Regions from separate parts of the Tardiphaga sp. 285_C5_N1_2 genome, predicted to be linked through region 1. Evidence: predicted binding sites of a transcription regulator. Region 1 holds the regulator's gene; each other region holds the start of a gene.
The links. Region 1 encodes LexA, which represses DNA repair genes until DNA is damaged. Its sites were predicted from a motif close to TGTTCNNNNTGTGTTCNG; they were not measured.

Region 1 (2,202 bases):
ATCGCGATGCTCGTGCTGGCCTCGCTGGTCGCGGGCCTCGCCACCACGCCCTATGCCGCGTTTCATTTCCACCGCGTCACGCCCTATGGCGTTGTCGCCAATCTCCTGGCGATGCCGGTGGTCTCAGCGCTGGTGATGCCGGCGGGTATTCTTGGTTTGGTGGCCATGCCGTTTGGCTTTGACGGTGTGTTCTGGCGGCTAATGGATGTCGGCATCCAGTGGATGATCGTGGTCACGCAATGGGTCGCAGCCTTGCCCGGTGCCATCGGCCGGATGCCGGCCTTCGGCACTGGACCGCTGATATCAGCCAGTATCGGCATCATCGTGCTCGGATTGCTGCGCACGCCGTTGCGCTTCGCGGGGGCTGGCGTGCTGGTGCTCTCGATTGTATGGGCATTGCTGGTGAAGCAGCCGGATGTGCTGATCTCGGGTGATGGTCGCAGCGTCGCGGTACGGGGCAGGGACGGGCATCTCCACGTGATGCGCAGCGCCAAGGATACATTTTTGCTGAAAGAGTGGCTTGCCGGCGATGCGGATGCACGCCTGCCGACCGATGCCTCAGTCGGCCACGGCGTGTCCTGCGACCGCGACGGGTGCATCGCGGCGCTGGCCGATGGCGCTTTGGTGGCGCTGGTTCTACAGCCGGATGCTTTCACAGATGATTGCGAGAAAGCGGCGCTCATCGTCACGGCGCGACAATCGCCGAGGGATTGCAGGGCGCTGGTGATCGATCAGGATCGCTTGCAACGAAATGGTGCGGTGAGCCTGCAGCGAACCGCGAACGGCTTTACCATCGATGCCGTGCGACCGCGTGGCCTGGACCGTCCGTGGTCGCGCGCCATTCCTGATGAGCCCCAGCACGATCTGATCCCGAACAGTCGTACGCCACAAAATCGGCCGGTGGATGCGACGCCGGCGGAAGCCGATCTTCAACCCGAAGATCAGTAATCCGCCGAGGCGCAAATCTCAGTAGCGGCGATACAGGCCGATCAGCTTGCCCTGAATGCGCACCCGGTTGGGCGGCAGGATGCGGACCTCGTAGGCGTCATTCGCAGGCTCCAGCGCGATCGACGCGCCGCGGCGGCGGAAGCGCTTCAACGTGGCTTCCTCGTCGTCGATCAGGGCCACCACGATGTCGCCGGTGTCGGCGCTCTCGTTGCGCTGGATCAGCACGGTGTCGCCGTCGAGAATGCCGGCGTCCTGCATGGAATCGCCGCGCACTTCGAGCGCGTAATGTTCGCCGGAACCGAGCATGTCTGCGGGCATGCTGATGGTGTGGCTGCGCGTCTGCAGTGCCTCGATCGGCGTACCTGCCGCGATCCGGCCCATCACCGGGATGGCAACTGTGCGGCCATTGTCATCATCGCCGCTGTTGCTGGCGATGCTGGCGGCCGAACGCACCTTGCCAAGCGTGCCTTCGATGACGCTGGGCGTGAAGCCGCGGCGGCCGGTACCGCCGGTGACCGGCGCGCCGAGCTCTGGCAGCTTGATGACTTCGATGGCACGGGCGCGATTGGGCAGACGGCGTATGAAGCCGCGTTCTTCCAGCGCGGTGATCAGACGATGGATGCCGGACTTCGAGCGCAGGTCGAGCGCATCCTTCATCTCGTCGAAGGACGGCGGGACGCCGGCTTCCTTCAGCCGTTGATCGATGAATCGCAGGAGTTCGTATTGTTTGCGCGTGAGCATCTGAAGCCATCCTCAGTTGACGGTGTCGGCCGCCGCGTGCGTTTCAAAGGGCCTTCGAACGGTGAGCCTCAATCCTGAGACGATCGTTCAAAGATCGGTTGCGCGAGTTCGGGCACTCTCAAACTACTCAAAGCCACAGAATCTCGAAACAAATCATGAACGAACACTATATGTTCCATATGTGTTCTGCAATGCTTAATTTGCCGTCAACAGAATGCACGTTGAGGGAGGTTTGAGGAGGCTGTTCCTCACCAGTCGTCGATCCTCGACGGACATGGAAAATGCTTCCGCGGTCGCCTGGGCTACGCGGACGTCATGCGCCCAATGGGCGGCGGCGGAGTCGTGGAGCCGGTCGCCAGCGAGCGCTGAACCATGATCGTGTCGGCCCAGCGGCCGGAGCGATAGGCGACGCCGGGCAGCAAGCCGACGCGGGCAAAGCCAAAGCTCTCATGCAAGCCGAGCGAGGCCGTGTTGTCGGCATCGATATAGCCGATGATCTGCCGGAAGCCGGCC
Region 2 (2,202 bases), 1.6 Mb from region 1:
TGGCTTTCAGGAAGGCCTTGGAATTCTCGCGCCCCTGGCCGAGGCGCTGGCTGTCATAGGAGAACCAGGCGCCGGATTTCTCGACGATTCCCGCTTTCACGCCGAGATCGAGGATTTCGCCCATCTTGGAAACGCCTTCGCCATACATGATGTCGAATTCCACCTGCTTGAAGGGCGGCGCCAGCTTGTTCTTCACCACCTTGACGCGGGTCGAATTGCCGACCACTTCGTCGCGCTCCTTGATCGCGCCGATGCGGCGGATGTCGAGACGGACCGAGGCGTAGAATTTCAGCGCATTGCCGCCGGTGGTGGTTTCCGGCGAGCCATACATCACACCGATCTTCATGCGGATCTGGTTGATGAATATCACCATCGTATTGGATTTGTTGATCGAGGCGGTCAGCTTGCGCAGCGCCTGGCTCATCAAGCGCGCCTGCAGGCCGGGCAGCGCGTCGCCCATTTCGCCTTCGAGTTCGGCGCGCGGCACCAGCGCTGCCACGGAGTCGATGATCAGCACGTCCACCGCGCCGGAGCGCACCAGCGTGTCGGCGATTTCCAGCGCCTGTTCGCCGTGGTCCGGCTGCGAGATCAGGAGTTCATCGACATTGACCCCCAGCTTGCGGGCATAGACCGGGTCAAGCGCGTGTTCGGCGTCGATGAAGGCGCAGATGCCGCCCTTCTTCTGGGCTTCCGCGGCGCAATGCAGCGCCAAAGTCGTCTTGCCCGAGGATTCCGGTCCGTAAATCTCGATCACCCGGCCCTTCGGCAGGCCACCGACGCCGAGCGCGATATCGAGGCCGAGCGAGCCCGACGAAATCACCTCGATGTCCATCGACCGGTCGTTCTTGCCGAGCTTCATCACCGAGCCCTTGCCGAACTGGCGCTCGATCTGGGAGAGCGCGGCCGACAGGGCCTTGGTCTTGTCCATGGAGGATCCTTCAACGATACGCAGGGCAGTCGGAGTGGTAGCCATTGATCTAGCTCCTTATGAAGGGATTCGCGACAGGACAAACGGCAAGCGCCAGAGGATAGCGGTGCTGTTCGGGTTGAAGATAATGTACCCCATCTGTTCTATGTTCGCAATATGTTCTTTTGGGAATTTTGGTACTGGCCTGTTTCCGACCTCAGTGGCCTAGTTTGATTTCGGCTGTGGCCTATTATGAAAAAATGACCGCAGAGAAAAAAATCGTTGCAACTGGGATTTGGCTTTACGACCGAACCGCCCCTAGGCGGATTGCTATCTACGCCCAGCCCGCGCGGTTTGCGTCGTCTCGATATGACAACGATGACCAATTGGACGAAAGCCGTCCGATTCCAGAAACGCCAGATGGACTCGTTTATTCGTGCGACCTCACGGGAGGGAGCCACCACACCCTCGACGAGGCGAAGGATTGGGCCGACCAACAACCATGGGGGCCGGTTGAATGGGACTAAGGCCGCCTCAGTGGGCGGCCTCTTTCATTCTTCGTCATCTTCGTCGATATCGTTCAAAAACGGCAGCCGCCCGATTGGGACTCATCCAGCCACTTTTGAACCTTCCTGCACGTTTCCCGCACAACAGGATGTTCGCATCGCTTATGCGTTCAATCCGACATGGGAAGGTCACACGCCGTGAAGACGATCGCACTGCTCTCCGCCGCTGCCCTGTTGCTCGTCGAACTCAGCGGCGCGATGCCCAGGTCGAGCGTGGGCGGCCCGATGACCATCATGCTGATCATGTTTATCGCCATGCTGGCGGTGGGAATTCACGACGCCTGGACAAAGAAGCGCGGCCCGCTTGGATGGATCGCGAGTATTGTCGCTTCGGTCATCGGCGGCTTCGTGGCAGCGAGCCTGGTCGGCGGGGTCATGGACATGATAGGCCCGCACCTGCACCTCAACGGGTCGCTCGCGTCCTCGCAACATCCTCTGCTCTATATCTCGCTCGCAGGCATGGCGATCCTCACGGTGCTCGGATCATGGATCACGCTGCAGATCCCAGGCTGGTTCGTGAACCGCAGCGAAGCACCCCGTAGCGGTGCATGAGGCGGATCACCCTTCATTGAACCTTCTTGCAGCTTTCCTGCACAACAGGGGGTGAAGCCAGAGTAAAATCCGATGAACAGAAATCAGCGCATGGTCGTGGCAACAGCACTCTGCGTGATCGCAACCGTGCTGGCATTTACATTTCTCGTGTGGTCACACGGGCACATATCCAACGCC
Region 3 (2,202 bases), 820 kb from region 1:
ACCCACCACGGCGCGGCGCGGCGTGCCCAAAGTCGTCGGCGCAACCAGAGCCTGCAGTTCCACCAGCACCGGGCGGGTGCCCTCCATGCCGGCGAAGACGGCGGTGCCCGGCGAGCCGAGATCGCGATCGGACAGGAACAGCTCGGACGGGTTGGAGACCTCGCGCAGGCCAAGCCCGGTCATCTCGAATACGCCGATCTCGTCGGTCGGGCCGAAGCGGTTCTTCACCGCGCGCAGGATGCGGAACTGCTGCGAGCCTTCGCCCTCGAAGGACATCACGGCATCGACCATATGCTCGACCACACGGGGCCCGGCGATCTGGCCGTCCTTGGTGACATGGCCGACCAGGATGATAGTGGCCCCGGATTTCTTGGCGAAGCGAATGAGCGCCTGCGCCGAGGCGCGGACCTGAGTCACTGTGCCCGGCGCGGATTCCACGGTGTCGGTCCACATGGTCTGGATCGAGTCGATCACGATCAGCCGCGGCACCGTGCCTTCGGACAGCGTGGCGATGATATCTTCGACCGAGGTCTCGGACGCGAGCTGCACCGAGGCGTCTGCAAGGCCCAACCGCGACGCGCGCAGCCGCACCTGTGCCACGGCTTCTTCGCCGGAGATGTAAACCACGCGATGGCCCGCCCGCGCCATCAGGCTGGTGGCCTGCGTCAGCAAGGTCGATTTACCGATACCGGGATCGCCGCCGATCAAGAGCACCGAGCCGCGCACGAAACCGCCGCCCGTGACGCGGTCGAGCTCGCCCATCCCCGAGGCAATGCGCGGCGCATCGTTGCTCTGGCCGGTCAGGCTTTCGAGATTGAAGGTGCGCCCCTTGCGCTTGGAGCGCGCGCTGACCGGAATCGTGGTGACGCCGGTGGTGTCCTCCTCGGCCAGCGAATTCCACTCGCCGCAGGCGTCGCACTTGCCCTGCCACTTGTTATAGGCGGCACCGCAATTCTGGCAGACGAAGGAGAGGAGGTTTTTGGCCATTGGCGGAAGGAATCGCGGCTGTAGGTGTTTTTGGTTTGTTCTCTTGGTCTACGCGGTTGAACGGGGCATTTGCAAGTTTCTTCTCGAAGGGTTTGCCAGCCTCGCCAAGTGGGACGCATCGACCGGCACATGGGCAAGGTCTGTTCGGTTGCCAAAATTCCGACGCGCGAGAACTGGTCGGCAATGTCGGCCTGGATCGCCTTTGCCGCAGCGATGCCGGAGGTGCAGCCTCTGCAGCGGTCCTTCTTCAACTTGGCGATTGCTTACGCTCGGTGGACGCGCCGCGAGCAGAATCCAGATGCAAGCAGTGGTGAGCAATCGAGGCTGCTCGACCAACCAGCTGAGCCGAGTCCAGCGCTTCGCGAGTCCATTCATTCTGCGCAGTAGCTCGTGTGGAACTGCACGTGCGACGAATCCTTCATTAACCTCCGCTCGATAGCCTCACCGCAGTGTCGTCAGCGTGAGGTGTGCCGTGCGTATTTTGATGATTGTGCTGGGTGCAGCGATGCTGGCGACGCCGGTACTTGCCTCTGACTACCGTGATGCGCGCTATCGCGCCGGCACCGCGCGCTATCCCATCACGATGGATACCGGCATTCGCGCGCCGCCGCCGCTTTACTATGTGGAAGCGCCGCCACGTTATGTGCGGGATCTGAGAACGGGCGAACCGGGCCAATGGGTGGTTCGCCAACCGAGTGTGTTCGAGCAACTCTTCGGGCTGCCCCGCGACGGTTATTAAGATAGTCCGCAGGGACCGGTTGATCTCACGCTGCGCTGGGCTGTGAATCCAGACGCAGTGCAGCTGTGTCTGCGTTGGCATCCTGATAGTTGCCGTCATCAAATCTTAAGCACGTTCATCAAGGTAAATATCAGGACCGCGTTGACCGGTGGTGGTGCTTGGCTAAGTGTCGCGCATCAAAGCGATACGAACCCATTTCAAACAAGCTCGCCACGGGGTCTCATCATGACAAAATTGATTGCTGCTGCGCTGTTCGCCACTGTCGCCGGAATGGCGATGCCCGGTGTTGCCTCGGCTGGCTGCTATAATTGCTACGCGCCACCGCCGCCGTGCCAGACTTGCTATCAGCAGCAGGTGGTGCCGCCGCAGTATCGCACGGTCGAAGAGACGGTAATGGTCGCTCCCGGTCGCACCGTCGCGCGCCGCACGCCAGCGCAGTACGAGACGGTGATGGTGCCGAAGACCGTGATGGTCGC
Region 4 (2,202 bases), 3.0 Mb from region 1:
CGGCCTTGCCCTGCGCCATTTCGCGCACGTCGACGTCACGGACGGCATGATCGAGCACGCGCAGGTCCTCGGCGATCGGCGCACGGGTCAGCGCCTCGTGGCGCGGCACCTCCGCCAGCGACACCTGCAGCGACGCGATCGACGAGAAATCCAGCTTCGAATTGCGCCACTGCAGCACCTTCACCGGCTCGAAGATGTGGTTCTGCAACTGATTGACGAGCTCCGGCTCGAACGGCTCGCAGCGACCTGTGGTGCCGAAAGTGCCGTTGCGCGTGGCGCGGCCGGCGCGGCCGGCGATCTGCGCGAATTCGGATGGCGTCAGACGGCGGAATTGATAGCCGTCATATTTGCGATCGCTGGCGAAGGCGACGTGGTCGACGTCGAGATTGAGGCCCATTCCGACCGCGTCGGTTGCCACTAGGTAGTCAACGTCACCATTCTGGAACATCGCGACCTGCGCATTGCGGGTGCGCGGCGACAGCGAGCCCAGCACCACCGCAGCGCCGCCGTGCTGGCGCTTGATGAGTTCGGCGATGGCGTAAACTTCGTCGGCGGAAAATGCGACAATCGCTGTCCGGCGCGGCTGCCGCGTGATCTTGCGATCGCCGGCGAATTCCAGATGCGACAGACGCGGCCGCGTGACGATGCTGGCGCCGGGCAGCAGCCGCTCGATGATCGGGCGCATGGTGGCGGCGCCAAGCAGCAGCGTCTCGTCGCGGCCGCGGCGATGCAGGATGCGATCGGTGAAGACATGGCCGCGCTCCAGATCGGCGGCGATCTGGATTTCGTCGACGGCCAGAAACGACACGTCGAGATCCCGCGGCATCGCCTCGACGGTGGACACCCAGTAGCGCGGCTTGGCGGGCTTGATCTTCTCCTCGCCGGTGATCAGCGCCACGGCTTCGGGGCCGACGCGGTCCAAAATTTTATTATAGACCTCGCGCGCCAGCAGGCGCAGCGGCAGGCCGATGATGCCCGACGAATGCGCGAGCATGCGCTCGATGGCGAGATGGGTCTTGCCGGTATTGGTGGGGCCGAGCACTGCAGTGACGCCGGCGCCGGGGGCCCTGCCGTTGGACAGCGTGGGCGGAGAAGACAAAAAGGCCATGTTTTTCAGATATTTCCGCGTCGCCGACTGTCAAGACCGAGACAGGTTACGACGCTTCAGAGCCGCGCTTTTTGATGGTTTGGAACGAGTCCGGAACGAAAGCGGCCCGAATCGGTGACTCGGCACCTCCCTGGCCGCATCACCCCAACATCTCGCGCTGACATTCTCCGAGACTGACTAGATCAAGTTTGTGACAGCGCAACAAGGGCCGACAAATCCCCGAAGTTATGAACAGCGCACGGACTCCGAACCGGCTTTGAGTCAAGCCGGGATCCTGCGCAAATCCTGCGGCGCGTTTGCGACGATGCTGCGATGGCGCACTTTGTCTTGCGGCATCCTTGCGGCAGCGTCCCGTCTCGGTCCCTCATGGTGAGGAGGGCGGCTTCGCGCGTCTCGAACCATGAGCTGGCGGGGCCAAGACCCGTCACCATCCTTCGAGACGCCGCGCAAGGGCGCGGCTCCTCAGGATGAGGCCGGTGTGTGGAGCCGCCTCCTTTAGAACTTGCCTCGTTCTCTCAGTTCGTCTTGGCCACGGCCTTGGCCGGCGCGGGGGTGGTGACGAATTCGGTGGCTTCCAGCATGGCGACGCCAAGCGGGGTCGGCACCACCATGCGATACGGCACTAGCACGCGGGTTCCGGCGATCGGCACCAGAGTCACTTCGATATTGCGCTGGGCGGCGAGATATTTGATGGCGGCGCGGTCGGGCACATAGCCGGCGATCGGCGTGAAATAGACGGCGCAGACGATGGCAGGCCCGCGATAGCCCTTCTCGGCCTTCACGCTTTCCATGCGCTTGTAGTCGAGCTTGAGATCGTAGCGCATGCGGCCGTCGAAGATCGACGCGGCGGTGCGGCACGAATCCGGCGTCAGCAATTCGCCGGTGCCGCCGACGCGCATCAGCGAGCCGGTCATCGGATCGATCACGTTACGGCGATGCGCATCGGTGATCGGAATCTTCTCGGGATCGAGCGGCGGCTCCGGCTCGATGGAGAACTCCTTCACATAGCCCGGCGTGATCAGCATCTTGATCGTCTCGGACTTCTTCGCGGAGGTGGTGACGGCCTGATAATTCGACGGCACCAGCGCGCCCGC

Region 2: a site for LexA is predicted at 1,075-1,092, ahead of recA (recombinase RecA). Genes of this name have one in related genera too.
Region 3: a site for LexA is predicted at 1,013-1,030, ahead of radA (DNA repair protein RadA). Genes of this name have one in related genera too.
Region 4: a site for LexA is predicted at 1,189-1,206, ahead of AB7951_RS00770 (helicase-related protein). Genes of this name have one in related genera too.

The regions. Positions count from the first base shown of each region.
Region 1 covers NZ_CP197241.1:3,127,921-3,130,122, reverse strand. Annotated here, with positions in the region: gene AB7951_RS14960 (ComEC/Rec2 family competence protein) at 1-948, shown strand, start outside; gene lexA (transcriptional repressor LexA) at 967-1,689, opposite strand; gene AB7951_RS14950 (GNAT family N-acetyltransferase) at 1,992-2,202, opposite strand, start outside.
Region 2 covers NZ_CP197241.1:1,525,085-1,527,286, reverse strand. Annotated here, with positions in the region: gene recA (recombinase RecA) at 1-973, opposite strand, end outside; gene AB7951_RS07185 (hypothetical protein) at 1,612-2,025, shown strand; gene AB7951_RS07180 (hypothetical protein) at 2,098-2,202, shown strand, end outside.
Region 3 covers NZ_CP197241.1:2,311,276-2,313,477, forward strand. Annotated here, with positions in the region: gene radA (DNA repair protein RadA) at 1-987, opposite strand, end outside; gene AB7951_RS11075 (hypothetical protein) at 1,117-1,374, shown strand; gene AB7951_RS11080 (hypothetical protein) at 1,460-1,726, shown strand; gene AB7951_RS11085 (hypothetical protein) at 2,003-2,202, shown strand, end outside.
Region 4 covers NZ_CP197241.1:167,620-169,821, reverse strand. Annotated here, with positions in the region: gene AB7951_RS00770 (helicase-related protein) at 1-1,108, opposite strand, end outside; gene AB7951_RS00765 (DUF3108 domain-containing protein) at 1,624-2,202, opposite strand, start outside.